DNA from 2 places in the Streptomyces solicathayae genome. Region 1 is predicted to be linked to the other one. Evidence: riboswitches for the same ligand, from Rfam matches in the RefSeq annotation. Region 1 holds a riboswitch; the other holds the start of a gene.
The links. A riboswitch is a leader RNA that binds a small molecule or an ion and turns the genes downstream of it on or off. The one in region 1 is predicted to bind ZMP and ZTP.
Positions count from the first base shown of each region.

Region 1 (7,762 bases):
CGGGGTCTGCTCGGCCGGCTTCAGGACCACCGCGTTCCCGGCCGCCAGCGCCGGGGCCAGCTTCCAGACCGCCATCAGGATCGGGAAGTTCCACGGGATGATCTGGGCGACCACGCCCAGCGGCTCGTGGAAGTGGTACGCCACCGTGTCGTCGTCGACCTCACTGAGCGAGCCCTCCTGGCCGCGCAGCGCGCCCGCGAAGTAGCGGAAGTGGTCGATGGCCAGCGGGATGTCGGCCGCCAGCGTCTCGCGCACCGGCTTGCCGTTCTCCCAGCTCTCCGCGACAGCCAGCTCCGGCAGGTGGGCCTCCATCCGGTCCGCGATCTTCAGCAGGACGTTCGCGCGCTCCGTCGGAGCTGTGCGGCCCCACCCCGGCGCCGCCGCGTGCGCGGCGTCGAGGGCGCGCTCGACGTCCTCCGCGGTGCCGCGGGCGATCTCGGTGAACGGCCGGCCGTCGACCGGGCTCGGGTTCTCGAAGTACTGGCCCCTGGCCGGGGCGACGTACTCGCCGCCGATCCAGTGGTCGTAGCGCGACCGGTACGACATGAGCGCGCCGTCGGTGCCGGGTGCGGCGAAACGGGTCATCTGCGGGGCCTCCTTCGGGCCGCGCCGGCCGTCCCTGGCCGGCGCTCACCGCCGAGTGTGCGGACCCGGACGTTGCAACCCCGTTGCGCCCGCGGACAGTTCCGCGTCCAGGGCGTGCAGCCGGGCCAGCACCGGAGGCCGCTGCGCGGCCGGGACCGCCGCCGCCAGCGCCCGCCACATCTCCACGTCGTCCTCGCCCCACGCGCTGTACGCCCAGTCCGCGAGCAGCCCCGGATCCGCCCGGTCCGCCAGCGCCGCCCGCAGCCGGTCAGCGAGCCGCTCCCGCAGCCGTACGACGCCGGGCGCGCGCGAACCCGGCAGCAGCGGCCCCGGGTAGCCGCCGAGTGCGGCCGCGACCGCGCCGGAGGCCAGCCGGCGGTCGACCGCGGCGAAGTCCGCGTCCACCTCCGTCGAGAGGCGGTACGGGCGCGAGCGGAGCGCCTCGGGGCCGAGCAGCCCGCGCAGCCGGGACAGTTCCGCGCGCAGCGTCACCGGGGTGACCGACTCGTCCTCGTACAGCTGCGCCAGCAGTTCGTCGCCGGTCACGCCCTCCGGGCGGTGGGCCAGCACGACCAGGATCTCGCTGTGCCGGCGGCTCAGCCGCAACGTCCGGCCACCCGTCCGCAGCAGCGCCTCGTCCCGGCCGAGCGCGGTCAGCCGCAGCCGGTCGGCGCGGACCGCCGGAGCACGCAGCGCCAGCTGCGACTCCGCCGCCCGCGCCACCGCCTGCACGAACGCCAGGCTGTGCGGATGGGCGAGCCCGTCGCCGCCGGTGATGTCGACCGCGCCGAGCAGCCGGCCGGTGTGCGGATCGTGGACCGGGGCGGCCGCGCACGTCCACGCCTGCACCCGCCGCCGGAAGTGTTCGGCGGCGAAGACCTGCACCGGACGGTCCACGGCGATCGCGGTGCCGGGCGCGTTCGTCCCGGCCGCCGACTCCGACCAGCGGGCGCCCGCCACGAAGTTCATGCCGTCCGCCCTGCGCAGCGTGGTGGGGTGGCCCTCCACCCACAGCATCCGGCCCGCCGCGTCGCAGACCGCGAGAAGGTGCTCCCCGTCCGTCGCGTACGCGCCCATCAGCTCGCGGATCACCGGCATCGCGGCCGCCAGCGGATGCCCCTCCCGGTACGCGGCGAGGTCGCCGTCGCCCAGTTCCACGCACGCCGCCCCGTCCGGGCTGACCCGGGCCCGCGCCGAGCGCCGCCACGACGCGGCGACCAGCTCGCGCACCGGCGGGCGGCGCAGCTCGCCGCCCGAGGTGAACACCTCGTGCGCCCGGCGCACCGCCCGTACGTCCGGCTCCCGCCCCGCCGCCCAGGTGTCGCTCACATCGGCCTCCCGCCGAGGTCGTCAAGCCCGTCGTCCCCGTGGCCGCCATCGTGGTGCCGGAGCCGCCCGCCGACAAGCGTCCCGGCACGGCCCCGGCCCGGCCCTGGCCGGTCCGCCACGGTGCCGGTCACGTAGAGTGGGCCTCGGGCCGTGACTGGCGCTTGGGTGGATCACCACCGGGGAGCGGCCCGACGGACCGAGGTCCGACTGCCGCGCGCCTGGGCGATTCCCATCGAAGTCGCATCCCAGGAGTGGCCCATGTCCACCAGCACCGTGTCCCTCATGGACGGCACCGCGCTCGCCCGTCGCACGGCCGAGGAAACCGCCGCCCGCGCCGCCGAGATCACCCGCCGCACCGGTGTGACGCCGTGCCTCGCCACCGTGCTCGTCGGCGAGGACCCGGCCTCTGTCACGTACGTGAAGATGAAGCGGAACCGCTGCGCGAAGGCCGGAATCCGCTCCCGGCACGTCGAGCTGCCCGCGGCCACCACCACCGAGGAGCTCGTCGCCGCGATCACCGCGCTGTCCGCCGACCCCGAGGTCCACGGCATCCTGCTCCAGCACCCCGTCGGCCCGCACATCGACGAGCGCGCCGCCTTCGAGGCCATCGTCCCGGAGAAGGACGTCGACGGCGTCACCATGGCGTCCTTCGCGGCGATGGGCTTCGGGCTGCCGGGCTTCGTCTCCTGCACCCCGGGCGGCATCATGCGACTGCTCGACGCGTACGAGGTCGGGCTCAGCGGCAAGCGCGCCGTCGTCGTGGGCCGCAGCGCGATCCTCGGCAAGCCGGCCGGTCTGCTCCTCCTCGGCCGCGACGCCACCGTCACCTACTGCCACTCCCGCACCACCGAGCTCTCTTCGATCGTGCGCGAGGCCGATATCCTCGTCGCCGCGGTCGGCAAGCCGGCCTTCATCAAGGGCGAGGACATCAAGCCGGGCGCCGTCGTGATCGACGCCGGCTACAACCCGGGCAACATCGGCGACGTCGACTTCGCGTCCGCCGCCGAGCGCGCCTCCTTGATCACCCCGGTCCCGGGCGGCGTCGGCCCGGTGACGATCGCCGTCCTGCTGGCCCAGACCGTCGAGGCGGCGGAGCGGCAGCTCGGCCTGCAGTAGCGATGCACGGGCACCGGGGCGTCGGCTCAGCCGCCGCCCCCGTGCCCCGCCGGGTCGTCGAGCACGGCACGGACCACGGAGTGGGCCGCGCCCAGCAGCGGGCCCTCCGTGCCGAGCCGGGAGACCGTCAGCACGGGCCTTCCGTCCCGAGCCGTCCGGCGGGTCAACTCGCGCTCCAGGGACGGCAGGAGCCAGGGCGCGAGGCCGGTCAGCGTGCCGCCGAGAACCACCGCGCGCGGGTCGAGCAGGTTCACCGCCCCGGCCAGGGCGATGCCGAGCGCGGTGCCCGCGGCCCGCAACGCCCTGCGGGCCGCCGGGTCACCAGCGTCCGCGAGCGTCCGCAGCAGCGCCGCCGGGCGGCCCTGCGCGGTGAGACCCGCGGCCCGCGACAGCGCCTCCTCGCCCGCGTACTGCTCCAGGCAACCCCGCCCGCCGCAGGCGCACTTCGGGCCGTCCGGCCACACCGGTACGTGTCCCAGCTCGCCCGCGAAGCCGTGCGTGCCGCGCAGCAGCCGGCCCTCGACGACGACGGCCGCGCCGATCCCGGTCTCCGCCGAGACATGGACGAAGTCGCCCGTGACGCCCGACAGCCAGAGCTCGGCGAGCGCGCCGGCGTTGGCCTCGTTGTCGACCGTCAGCGCGGACCCGTACGGCAGGTGCGCGCCCAGGTCCACGTCGCGCCAGCCGAGGTTCGGCGCGCGGACGACGGTACGGGTGTCGCGGGCGATGAGACCCGGCACGGCGACCGCGACCCCCGCCGGTCGCAGTCCCTCGGCCCGCGCGTCGCCGCTCACCCGGTCGATCAGCGCGGCGAGTTCGGCCAGCACGGCCTCCGCCGGACGGCTCCGGTTGTCGACCTCGGTCGTCACCCGGGCGCGTACGTCGCCCCGCAGGTCCACGGCGATCGCGGCGAGCCGGTCCATTCCCACCTCGGCGCCGATGCCGCACGGGCCGCGGTCGCTCGGCGACAGCGCGCTGCCGGGGCGGCCGACCGCGCCGGACTGCTCGAGCCCCAATTCCGTCAGCAGGCCCGCCCGGATCAACTCGTCGACCAGCGAGGAGACCGCGGCCCGCGTGAGCCCGATCCGTCCGGCCACGGCGGCCCGGGACAGCGGCCCGTGGTCGGCCACGGTGCGCAGCACGAGGGAGAGGTTGCGCCGCCGGATCCCCTGCTGGGTGTTCTCCGCGGCCGGCGGCGGTCTGCGCGCGCTCACCACGGTCCTGCGGGTGCGGTCATGGCCGGATCTTATGGGTGAGGCCCGCTGGCGAACAGGCGTGCAGGCGGGAGGACACCCGCCGCTGAGGGTGTTTCGGGTGGATTCGCGCCCTCGAATGTCACGATTGCGTACGGCCGGGGCCGTAACTGCCGACCCGGTCTCGCGGGTCGCCGGGGCACCGGTCACTCTTTCCTCATGGCTGAGCGACCTTCCTCCTCCGGCCCGCACCGTCGCCTGATGCCCGGGCCGCTGGTGCTCCTCGTGCTGGCCGCGCTCGTCGTGGCCGCCGTCGCGGCGGCCAGGGACACGCTGCGCGCCGAGGACATGCACGACCACGCTCGCCGTCCCGCCCCGGCGACGCCGGGCGAGAGCACGGACTTCCGGCGGCCGGGGACGCCGTCCCCCGACCTCTCGGCGGCGGGCGGCGATCCGGCACGGCTGCCGTCCCCGTCCCCGTCCGCGGCGGGGAAGGCCGACTCGCACCCGTCGCGCCACTCTGCGAGCCCGACGGCATCGACGCCGCCGGTCACACCCGGTCCCCGCGCCGGGCGGTCGGAGCGGCCGCGCGCGGACGGGCGGCGCGCGGCGGGCGAGCCCGTCGCGTTCGAGCGGCTGCGCGTCGGCGACTGCTTCGACGTCGACCGCGAGGCGCCCGGAACCGCGATCCGGCGCGCCTGTGACCGCCCGCACGTTGCGGAGGTCGTCGCCCGGCTCCGGTTGGCGGGCCTGCTCCGGACGGACGACGAGGTCCGCCACCGGGCGGCGGAGCTGTGCCGCCCGCCGCTGCGGGCCAAGGCCGCCGCCCAGCCCTCGGGCACGTACTGGACGACGTACGTCCAGTACCCGTACCACTCCGGCTACCTGCTGGGCTCCGACACCGTCGTCTGCAGCCTCGCCGACCTCTCCGACGAGGACGGCCGGCTCACCACCCGCCTCCAGTAGGGGCATGACCCGGATACGCCAGAAACCCGCCTCAGGATGATCTTGGAGTCCGGATGGCCCGCTACGGGGTGTCGCCCGGGAGGAAGGAGGGTCTCAGGCGGCGAGGGTGGTGTGGAGGGCGTCGAGGCCGTCGCGGTAGATGGTGGTGAACAGGGCCACGGCCTCGTCCTCGGTAGCGCCGTCAGGGTTGAATCGGCCTGACCACTGGACCTCGGCGGCGTTCTCCTGGCCGGGGACGGCGTGGACGCGGATCGTGGAGAGGTAGCCGTTGACGGGGAACGGCGCTTCCAGGATGGCGTAGCTGTAGTGGCGCTCGGCCTCGTTGAAGGCGACGAGGCGCTCGATGATGATCCCGCCCTCGGGGTTGCGCAGGCGGCGGACGCGGCCGCCTTCGAGGGCGGTGCTCTCGGGGATGTAGGGGAGCCAGTCGGGGAGGGAGTCGAAGCCGCCGATGATGTTCCACACCTTGTCGGGGGAGGCGGGGACGATGCGGCTGACGGAGGCGGAGGCCATGATCGGATTTCCTGACGGGTTGGGGGTGGTTCAGGCGCCGTACGGCAGCGGGGCGGCCGGGCTGACGAGGTCGGCGGCGCGCAACTCCTGCCAGAACGCCGCGGGGACGGCCTCGTTGAGCGCCGCCTGGTCCTCGGCGATGCGGCTGGGCTTGGTGGCGCCGGCGACGACCGCGGCGGTGACCGGGTGGGCGAGGGAGAACTGCAGGGCGGCGGCCTTGATGCTCACGCCGTGCTTCGCGGCCAGGGCCTTGAGCCGGGTGACGCGCTCGATGATGTACGCAGGGGCCTGCTGGTACTCGAAGTGGGTGCCGCCGGCGAGGATGCCGGAGCTGTAGGGGCCGCCGACGACCATGCCGACGCCCTGCTGCTGCGCCATCGGCAGCAGGCGCTGGAGGGCGTGCTCGTGGTCGAGGAGGGTGTAGCGGCCGGCGAGGAGGAAGCCGTCCGGCCGGGGCTCGTCGAGGGACAGGGTGAGCTCGATCGGCTCGGTCTTGTTGACGCCCAGGCCCCAGGCCCCGATGACGCCCTCGTCGCGCAGGCGGGACAGGACGCGGAAGGCGCCGGTGCGGGCTTCCTCGAACTTGGCCAGCCACTGGTCGCCGTGGAAGTCCTGGGCGATGTCGTGGACCCAGACGATGTCCAGGCGGTCGGTGCGCAGGCGCTCGAGGCTGTCCTCGATGGAGCGCTCGGTGGCCTCGGCGGTCCAGACGTGCAGCATCTTGTTGGGGTTGCCGTGCTCGAACAGGCCTCCCTTCTCGCCGAGTTCGCGGACGCCTTCCTCCAACTCGTCGAGGATGACGCGGCCGACCTTGGTGGAGAGCACGTATTCGTCGCGGGGCTTGGCGGAGAGGACCTCACCGAGGCGCTCCTCGGCGAGGCCGGCGCCGTAGAAGGGGGCGGTGTCGTAGTAGCGGACGCCTTGCTGCCAGGCGGCCTCGACGGTGGCGAGTGCCTCGATCTCGGGGATCGCGCGGAACATGTTGCCGAGCGGGGCGGTGCCGTAGCCGAGCTTGCCGGGGAGGAGTTCCTTGAGGGGCATGGTGGTGCCTTTCGAACGGAGAGTGCGGGATGCCGGGTGAAGGGCCGGCCCGCAGCGGGCTTCCGGGGGTGCGGGGTCCGTCAGATGAACTGGTCCGGGTGCGGGCCGGTGCGCAGGCCGCGGTCGGTGGCGGCGATGGCGGCCATGTCCTCGTCGGGCAGCTGGAAGTCGAAGACGTCCAGGTTCTGGCGGATGCGCGCCGGGGTGACGGACTTCGGGATGACGATGTTGCCGACCTGGAGGTGCCAGCGCAGCACCACCTGGGCGGCGGACTTGCCGGTGCGGGCGGCGATCGCGGTGATCACCGGGTCGTCCAGGACGGCGCCCTGGGCGAGCGGGCTCCACGCCTCGGTGGCAATGCCGTGCTTGGCGTGGAATGCGCGCAGCTCGGACTGCTGGAGGCCGGGGTGCAGCTCGACCTGGTTGACGGCAGGCACGAGCCGGCTGTCGTCCAGCAGGCGCTGAAGGTGGGCGGGCTGGAAGTTGGAGACGCCTGCGGCGCGGACGCGGCCCTCGGAAGCGAGGCGCTCGACGGCGCGCCAGGAGTCCGAGTAGAGGTCGCGGGCCGGGGTGGGCCAGTGGATCAGGTAGAGGTCGATCTGCTCCAGACCGAGCTTGGCGAGGCTGGCGTCGAAAGCGCGCAGCGTGGCGTCGTAGCCCTGGTCGGCGTTCCACAGTTTGGTGGTGACGAACAGCTCCTCGCGCGGCAGGCCGGAGGCGGCCAGGGCGCGGCCGACGCCGGTCTCGTTGCCGTAGATCGCGGCGGTGTCGATGCTGCGGTACCCGGCCTCCAGGGCGGCGCTGACGGCGGCGGTGGTCTCGCCGTCGGGGACCTGGAAGACGCCGAAGCCGAGCTGGGGGATCTCGACGCCGTTGTTGAGCTTCACGGTGGGGATGCTGAGGTCGTTCATGGTGCGCACTTTCAGAGAGGACGGTCGGCGAGGGTGTAGCGGACGGTCTGGGCGCTGATGAGTCCGTCGCGGAAGACGAAGGTGTCCACGCCGTCGGTGACCCGGTGA
Region 1 covers NZ_CP137573.1:465,634-473,395, reverse strand. The annotation lists gene exaC (acetaldehyde dehydrogenase ExaC) at 1-585, opposite strand, end outside; gene R2D22_RS02265 (GAF domain-containing protein) at 631-1,914, opposite strand; ZMP/ZTP riboswitch at 2,055-2,145, shown strand; gene R2D22_RS02260 (bifunctional 5,10-methylenetetrahydrofolate dehydrogenase/5,10-methenyltetrahydrofolate cyclohydrolase) at 2,173-3,030, shown strand; gene R2D22_RS02255 (ROK family protein) at 3,057-4,244, opposite strand; gene R2D22_RS02250 (hypothetical protein) at 4,443-5,189, shown strand; gene R2D22_RS02245 (SRPBCC family protein) at 5,283-5,702, opposite strand; gene R2D22_RS02240 (aldo/keto reductase) at 5,733-6,743, opposite strand; gene R2D22_RS02235 (aldo/keto reductase) at 6,824-7,654, opposite strand; gene R2D22_RS02230 (nuclear transport factor 2 family protein) at 7,666-7,762, opposite strand, start outside.

Region 2 (7,762 bases), 2.8 Mb from region 1:
GCTGGTCCTCGCCGACCGGGACCTCGTTGGCCTGGTACAGCAGGATGTCCGCGACCTGGAGGATCGGGTACGTGAAGAGGCCGACGGTCGCCCGGTCGGCGCCCTGCTTGGCGGACTTGTCCTTGAACTGCGTCATGCGGGAGGCCTCGCCGAAGCCGGTGAGGCAGTTCATCACCCAGGCGAGCTGCGCGTGCTCGGGGACGTGGCTCTGGACGAAGAGCGTGCAGCGTTCCGGGTCGAGACCGGCGGCCAGCAGCTGGGCCGCGGCCAGCCGGGTGTTGGCGCGCAGCTCCGCGGGGTCCTGCGGAACGGTGATCGCATGCAGGTCGACGACCATGTAGAAGGCGTCGTGGGTCTCCTGCAGGGCGACCCACTGGCGGACCGCGCCGAGATAGTTGCCGAGGTGGAACGAGCCTGCGGTGGGCTGGATTCCGGAGAGCACGCGAGGACTGTCAGAGGCCATGCTCATCATTCTCTCAGGTGCGGGACGCGCTCCGGACAGACCCGGGCGGACGCACGCACGTCCGCCCGGGCCCGGTGATCAGACCGGCAGACCGGGGGCCGGGTAGGCGGCCATCAGCTCGGCGACCTCGGCGCGGATCGCGGTCAGCGCGGCCTCGTCGCCGGTTGCCGCGGCGGCGACGCCGCGGTCGATCCACTCGGCGACCTGCGCCATGTGCTCGGTGCCCAGGCCGCGGGAGGTCAGCGACGGGGTGCCGATGCGGACGCCGGACGGGTCGAAGGGCTTGCGCGGGTCGTACGGCACCGTGTTGTAGTTCACGACGATCCCGGCCCGGTCGAGCGCCTTCGCGGCGACCTTGCCCGGGACCTCCTTGGGCGTGAGGTCCATCAGGATCAGGTGGTTGTCGGTGCCGCCGGAGACCAGGTCGAAGCCGCGGGCGAGCAGCGCCTCGGCGAGGGCCTTGGCGTTGGCGACGACGGCCTCGGCGTAGGCCCGGAAGGACGGCTGGGCCGCCTCGCGCAGGGCGACCGCGATCGCGGCGGTGGTCTGGTTGTGCGGGCCTCCCTGGAGGCCCGGGAAGACGGCCTTGTCGACGGCCTTGGCGTGCTCCTCGCGGCACATCAGCATGGCGCCGCGCGGGCCGCGCAGGGTCTTGTGGGTGGTCGTCGAGATGACGTCGGCGTACGGCACCGGCGACGGGTGGGCGCCGCCCGCGATCAGGCCGGCGATGTGCGCGACGTCGGCGACGAGGACCGCGCCCGCCTCCTGGGCGATCTCGCCGAAGGCCGCGAAGTCGATGGTGCGGGGCAGCGCGGTGCCGCCGCAGAAGATCACCTTCGGGCGTTCCTTCATGGCGAGTTCGCGGACCTGGTCGAAGTCGATGAGCCCGTTGTCCTGGCGTACGCCGTACTGCACGCCCCGGAACCACTTGCCGGTCGCGGAGACGCCCCAGCCGTGGGTGAGGTGGCCGCCCATCGGCAGGGCCATGCCCATGACCGTGTCGCCGGGCTCGGCGAAGGCGAGGTAGACGGCGAGGTTGGCCGGGGAGCCGGAGTAGGGCTGGACGTTGGCGTGGTCGACGCCGAAGAGGCTCCTGGCGCGCTCGATCGCCAGCGACTCGACCTGGTCGATGTTCTGCTGGCCCTCGTAGTAGCGGCGGCCGGGGTAGCCCTCGCTGTACTTGTTCTGCAGGACGGTCCCGGACGCCTCCAGGACGGCCTGGGAGACGTAGTTCTCGCTGGGGATGAGCCGGAGCGTCTCGGCCTGGAGCCGTTCCTCGGCGCCGACGAGGGCGGCGAGTTCGGGGTCGGTGACGGCGAGTGCGGGATGGGGCGTGGTCATGGCGTGCCTCCGGGCGGTTCGGCGGATCCCGGGGCGCTGCGCTCGCGGCACCACACGGGACGGGTCTCCCGTGATGCCCAGGCGAGCGGCACCTCGTGCGGTCTGCCGCGCACGGCTCCCCCGGGGTCGCTTCCCCGTACGCCAGTCGCCGTGCGTGTTTCCAGACTAGCGGGCGCGCCGTCACCGAGGTTTCTTCGTCCAGCATCCGAGCGACGATAGAAACAGGGCTCACACCCGCCCCTGGCCGCAGGACGAACGGAGATCCCGTGTCGAGGACGCAAGACGCGATCGCTTCCGCGGAGGCGCACAGCGCGCACAACTACCACCCGCTGCCCGTGGTCGTCGCCACGGCCGAAGGCGCGTGGATGACCGATGTCGAGGGCCGCCGCTATCTCGACATGCTCGCCGGGTACTCGGCGCTGAACTTCGGGCACGGCAACCGGCGACTGCTGGACGCGGCGCGCGCGCAGCTGGAGCGGGTGACGCTCACCTCGCGGGCGTTCCACCACGACCGGTTCGCCGAGTTCTGCACGCGCCTGGCCGAGCTGTGCGGCAAGGAGATGGTGCTGCCGATGAACACCGGGGCGGAGGCGGTCGAGACGGCCGTGAAGACCGCCCGGAAGTGGGGCTACGAGGTGAAGGGCGTGCCAGACGGGCACGCGAAGATCGTGGTCGCGGCGAACAACTTCCACGGCCGCACGACGACGATCGTGAGCTTCTCGACGGACCACGAGGCGCGCGACCACTACGGCCCGTACACGCCGGGCTTCGAGATCGTCCCGTACGGCGATCTGACGGCGATGGCGAACGCGGTCACCGCCCACACGGTCGCCGTGCTGCTCGAACCGATCCAGGGCGAGGCCGGGGTGCTGGTGCCGCCGGCCGGCTATCTGCGCGGGGTGCGGGAGCTGACCCGCCGGAAGAACGTGCTGTTCATGGCGGACGAGATCCAGTCGGGTCTGGGCCGTACCGGGCGGACCTTCGCGTGCGAGCACGAGGACGTCGTGCCCGACGTGTACATCCTGGGGAAGGCGCTGGGCGGCGGCGTCGTGCCGGTCTCGGCGGTGGTCGCGGACCGGGACGTGCTCGGGGTCTTCGCACCGGGCGAGCACGGCTCGACGTTCGGCGGGAACCCGCTGGCCTGCGCGGTGGCCCTGGAGGTGATCGCGATGCTGCGCACCGGCGAGTACCAGCAGCGCGCGGCGGAGCTGGGCGAGCACCTGCACGCCGAGCTGAACCTGCTGGTGGGCGGCGGCGCGGTGGAGGCGGTCCGCGGTCGCGGGCTGTGGGCGGGCGTGGACATCGTCCCGTCGCGCGGCACCGGGCGGGAGATCTCGGAGAAGCTGATGGAGCGGGGCGTCCTGGTGAAGGACACCCACGGCTCGACGATCCGGCTCGCGCCGCCGCTGGTGATCGGCAAGGAGGACCTGGACTGGGGTCTGGAGCAGCTGCGGGCGGTGCTGTCGGACTGACGTCCGGTCGGGAGCAGCGGGGCGGGGCGGGTGCCGTGGTTCCTGGACGGCGCCCGGCCCGTCACTCCCCCGACTCTCCCGACTCCCCCGGCAGCACCCGGCACAGTGCCTCCAGCGCGCCCGGCCAGGCGCTGTCCGTCGGGGTGGCGTAGCCGACGACCAGGCCGTCCATGGTGTGCGGGGTCGAGGGGTGGCGGAAGGCGTCGACGCCGAGCACCGAGAGGCCCTGCCACGCCGCCGCGCGCAGCACCGCCCGCTCGGTGCCCGGCGGGAGCGGGAGCACGGCGTGCAGGCCGGCCGCGATGCCGCTCACGCGGATGTCCGGGGCCCGCTCGGCCAGCGCCGCCACCAGCTGGTCGCGCCGCCGCCGGTAGCGCAGCCGCATCGCGCGTACGTGCCGGTCGTACGCCCCCGAGGCGAGGAAGTCCGCGAAGGTCAGCTGGTCGAGGGCGCCGCAGTGCCAGTCGACCGGGCCCTTGGCCGCAGCGACCTCGCCGACCAGCGCCTCAGGCAGGACCATCCAGGCCAGCCGGAGCGCCGGGGCGAGCGACTTGCTCGCCGTGCCCAGGTAGACGACCCGCTCCGGGTCGAGTCCCTGCAGGGCGCCCACCTGCTGGCGGTCGTAGCGGAACTCGCCGTCGTAGTCGTCCTCCAGGACCAGCCCGCCGGTCGTGCGGGCCCAGTCGACCGCCGCCGCGCGCCGGTCGGGGTGCAGCGCCCCGCCGAGCGGGAACTGGTGGGCCGGTGTCATCAGCACCGCTCCGACGCCTTTCAGCGACGCCAACTCCCCGGTCCGCGTGCCCCGTTCGTCGGAGCCGAGGGCGGGCAGCCGCAGTCCCGCGCCGGTCAGCAGGTCCCAGTGCACGTCGAGCCCGTACGACTCGACCGCGATCTCCCGGACCTTCCGCGCCCGCAGCACCTTCCCGAGCAGCATCAGTCCGTGCGCGAAGCCGGAGCAGACCACGATCCGTTCGGGGCTCGCGTACACGCCGCGGGCCCGTGCGAGGTACTCGGCGAGCGCGGTGCGCAGTTCGACGCGGCCGCGCGGATCGCCGTACCCGAAGGCCTCGTTCGGCGCGGCGGTCAGCGCGCGGCGGGCCGCCTTGAGCCACTCGGCGCGCGGGAACGAGGCGAGGTCGGGGGTCCCGGGCGTGAGGTCGTGCGCGGGCCCGCCCGGCCGCCGGCGGCGCGCGCCGGCCGGGGCCGCGGCGCCGGGCCCGGCGCGGCGCGGCTCGGCCCGCCGGGCGACCCGGGTGCCGGATCCCTGGCGCGCGGTGAGCCAGCCCTCGGCGACGAGGTCGGCGTACGCGTCGGCGACGGTGTTCCGGGCGATCCCGAGGTCGGATGCGAGCTGCCGGGAGGACGGCAGCCGGGTGTCGGGCGCGAGTCTGCCGGTGCGCACCGCGTCGCGCAGCGCGTCCATCAGGCCGGTCCGCAGTCCGGTCGTACCGTGCAGGTCAAGGTGGAGGTCGGCCCCGAAAGTGGCCCAGTCACTCGCCATGTGAATGGACCATACCGGTGTGCCATCGGCTCCGTACGGTGGTGGTCATGACGACGACAGCGGTGAACGACACGAAGAACGAATACGCCCCCGAGCACGCCCCGCGCATGGGCTTCGCCGACGCGGCGCCCGAGTTCTACCAGGCGATGTTCCGACTGGAACGGGCGGCGGCGAAGGACATCGACCCGACGCTCTACCACCTGATCAAGATCCGCGCCTCGCAGGTCAACCACTGCGCGTTCTGCATCGACATGCACACCAAGGACGCGCTCGCCGAGGGGGAGACCGTCGAGCGGATCGTCCAGCTCCCGGCCTGGCGGGAGTCCCGACACTTCTACACCGAGCGGGAGGCGGCGGCGCTCGAACTGACCGAGTCCGTCACTGTCCTGACGGAGGGTTTCGTCCCGGACGAGGTGTACGCACGGACCGCGGAGCACTTCGACGAGACGGAGCTCGCCCGGGTGATCGGCGCGATCGTCACGATCAACGCCTGGAACCGGATCGCCGTCACGACCCGCATGGTGCCGGGTCACTACACCCCGGGGATGTACAAGAAGTGAGCGACGCCGCACACCTGTTGAGGGAACTGCACCTGGGCCGTGCAACGGACGACCCGCTGGTTCTGCCCGGCCCGTGGGACGCGGCGAGCGCCCGCGCCTTCGAGGCGGCCGGCTTCCCGGCCCTCGCGACGCCCAGCGCGGGGATCGCCGCCGCGCTGGGGTACGAGGACGGGAGCACGCCCGCCGACGAGATGTTCGCGGCGGTCGCGCGGATCGTCCGCGCGGTGTCCGTCCCGGTGACCGCGGACGTGGAGGGCGGGTACGGGCTCGCCCCGGAGGAGCTCGTCGAGCGGGTCCTGGAGACCGGCGCGGCCGGCGTGAACCTGGAGGACTCGGACGGCGGCGCCCTGAAGGACCCGCACGAGCACGCCGACCGGCTGGCCGCGGTACGGGCGGCGGCCGGGGACGCCCTCTTCGTCAACGCCCGCGTGGACGTCTACCTGCGCGGTGTACCCGACCCGGCCGACGCGGCGCTGGAGCGGGCCCTGCTGTACGCGGCGGCCGGCGCCGACTGCGTCTATCCGATCGTCGGTCCGCCGGAGGACCTGCCGGCGCTGCGGGCCGGGCTCGGCGACGGCCTGCCGGTCAACGTCCTGGCGCGACCCGGCGGACCGTCGTTCGCGGAGCTGGGCCGGCTGGGGGCGACCCGGATCACCTTCGGGGGCGGCCTGCTGGAGCGCACCCTCGGCCATGTCCGGGACCTGGCCGAGGAGTTGCGCGGCGCGTGATGTGACGGTCAGGCCTCGTCGTCGGCGGGCTCGTCCTCGACCCGCAGCATCGCGACCCACAGCGGCGTCAGCCAGTGCAGCACCAGGGCGGCCGCCAGCAACGGAACGAGCATCCGGTCGGGCCGTACGCCGGTGGACCCGGGGGCCACGACGGCGACGAGGGTCCCCACCGCCAGCAGCACACCCGTGACGCGGTGGGCGATCGACCGCACCCGGTCCCGCTCGACGAGCTGCCGCTCGTCGAGCATCCGGCCGCGCAGCTCGAACAGCCCGCGGGTGGCCCCGTTGATCGCGCCGGTGGCGACCGCCCACGGCAGCAGGAGGACGAGGAGAGCGATCCCGCCCCAGAGCCCCGGCCAGAACACCGCGGCGGCGATCCCGGCGATCGTCAGCGCGATGTGCGCCCCGGCGACCGCGCGGCGGCGGGCCGCCGTGGCGTACAGGGACTGGGCCCTGCGGTCGTTCATCACGGCGTACATGCGCCGGTCGTAGCGCGTGGCGTCGGTCATCACTGCTTCCTCCCGTAGACCTCTGCGGTGAGCGGCTGGAACGGCTCCAGGGAGAACAGCGCCTCCACCGGGAGCTCGAAGAACCGGGCCACTTTCAGGGCCAGGTCGAGGCTGGGGTTGTACTGGCCGCGCTCGATGTAGCCGATGGTCTGGTAGTGGACGCCCACTGCCTCGGCGAGTGCCTGCCGCGACACCTTCCGCTCGGCCCGGACGGCCGAGAGCCTGTTGTGCACCTGCTCGCTCATGTATAAGAAGTACTACATCCGAGCGCAGATACACAACATGAAGTGGCGGTCGACCTCGTCGCCACCAGCCGCAAAACGCCCCACCCCCCGGTCTCAGGAGACCGGGGGGTGGGGCGCAGGCGGTGTTCGGGCTCAGGCCCGGATCACGCTCAGATCAGGCCGAGCTCGCGGACCGCGTCGCGCTCCTCGGCGAGCTCGCGCACCGAGGCGTCGATGCGGGTGCGGGAGAACTCGTTGATGTCCAGGCCCTGGACGATCTCGTACTTGCCGTCCTTGCAGGTGACGGGGAAGGAGGAGATCAGGCCCTCCGGGACGCCGTACGAGCCGTCCGACGGGATGCCCATGGAGGTCCAGTCACCCTCACGGGTGCCGTTGACCCAGGTGTGGACGTGGTCGATGGCGGCGTTCGCGGCGGAGGCGGCGGAGGACGCGCCACGGGCCTCGATGATCGCGGCGCCGCGCTTGGCGACGGTCGGGATGAACGTGTCGGCCAGCCACTGCTCGTCGTTGACGACCTCGGCGGCGTTCTTGCCGGCGATCTCCGCGTGGAAGATGTCCGGGTACTGGGTCGCGGAGTGGTTGCCCCAGATGGTGAGGCGCTTGATGTCCTCGACGGAGGCGCCGGTCTTCTGGGCCAGCTGCGTCAGCGCGCGGTTGTGGTCCAGGCGGGTCATCGCGGTGAAGCGCTCGGCCGGCACGTCCGGGGCGGCGGCCTGGGCGATCAGGGCGTTGGTGTTGGCCGGGTTGCCGACGACGAGGACCTTGATGTCGTCCGCGGCGTGGTCGTTGATGGCCTTGCCCTGCGGCTTGAAGATGCCGCCGTTGGCGGCGAGCAGGTCGCCGCGCTCCATGCCCTTGGTGCGCGGGCGCGCACCGACGAGCAGGGCCACGTTCGCGCCCTCGAAGCCCTGGTTCGGGTCGTCGAAGATGTCGATGCCCTTGA
Region 2 covers NZ_CP137573.1:3,229,121-3,236,882, forward strand. The annotation lists gene trpS (tryptophan--tRNA ligase) at 1-463, opposite strand, end outside; gene R2D22_RS14595 (serine hydroxymethyltransferase) at 542-1,804, opposite strand; ZMP/ZTP riboswitch at 1,873-1,963, opposite strand; gene rocD (ornithine--oxo-acid transaminase) at 2,071-3,276, shown strand; gene pdxR (MocR-like pyridoxine biosynthesis transcription factor PdxR) at 3,338-4,777, opposite strand; gene R2D22_RS14610 (carboxymuconolactone decarboxylase family protein) at 4,825-5,337, shown strand; gene R2D22_RS14615 (isocitrate lyase/PEP mutase family protein) at 5,334-6,065, shown strand; gene R2D22_RS14620 (hypothetical protein) at 6,074-6,574, opposite strand; gene R2D22_RS14625 (helix-turn-helix transcriptional regulator) at 6,574-6,819, opposite strand; gene R2D22_RS14630 (malate dehydrogenase) at 6,969-7,762, opposite strand, start outside.
Region 2: linked by a shared signal. The riboswitch ahead of R2D22_RS14595 (serine hydroxymethyltransferase) and the one ahead of R2D22_RS02260 (bifunctional 5,10-methylenetetrahydrofolate dehydrogenase/5,10-methenyltetrahydrofolate cyclohydrolase) in region 1 are both predicted to bind ZMP and ZTP.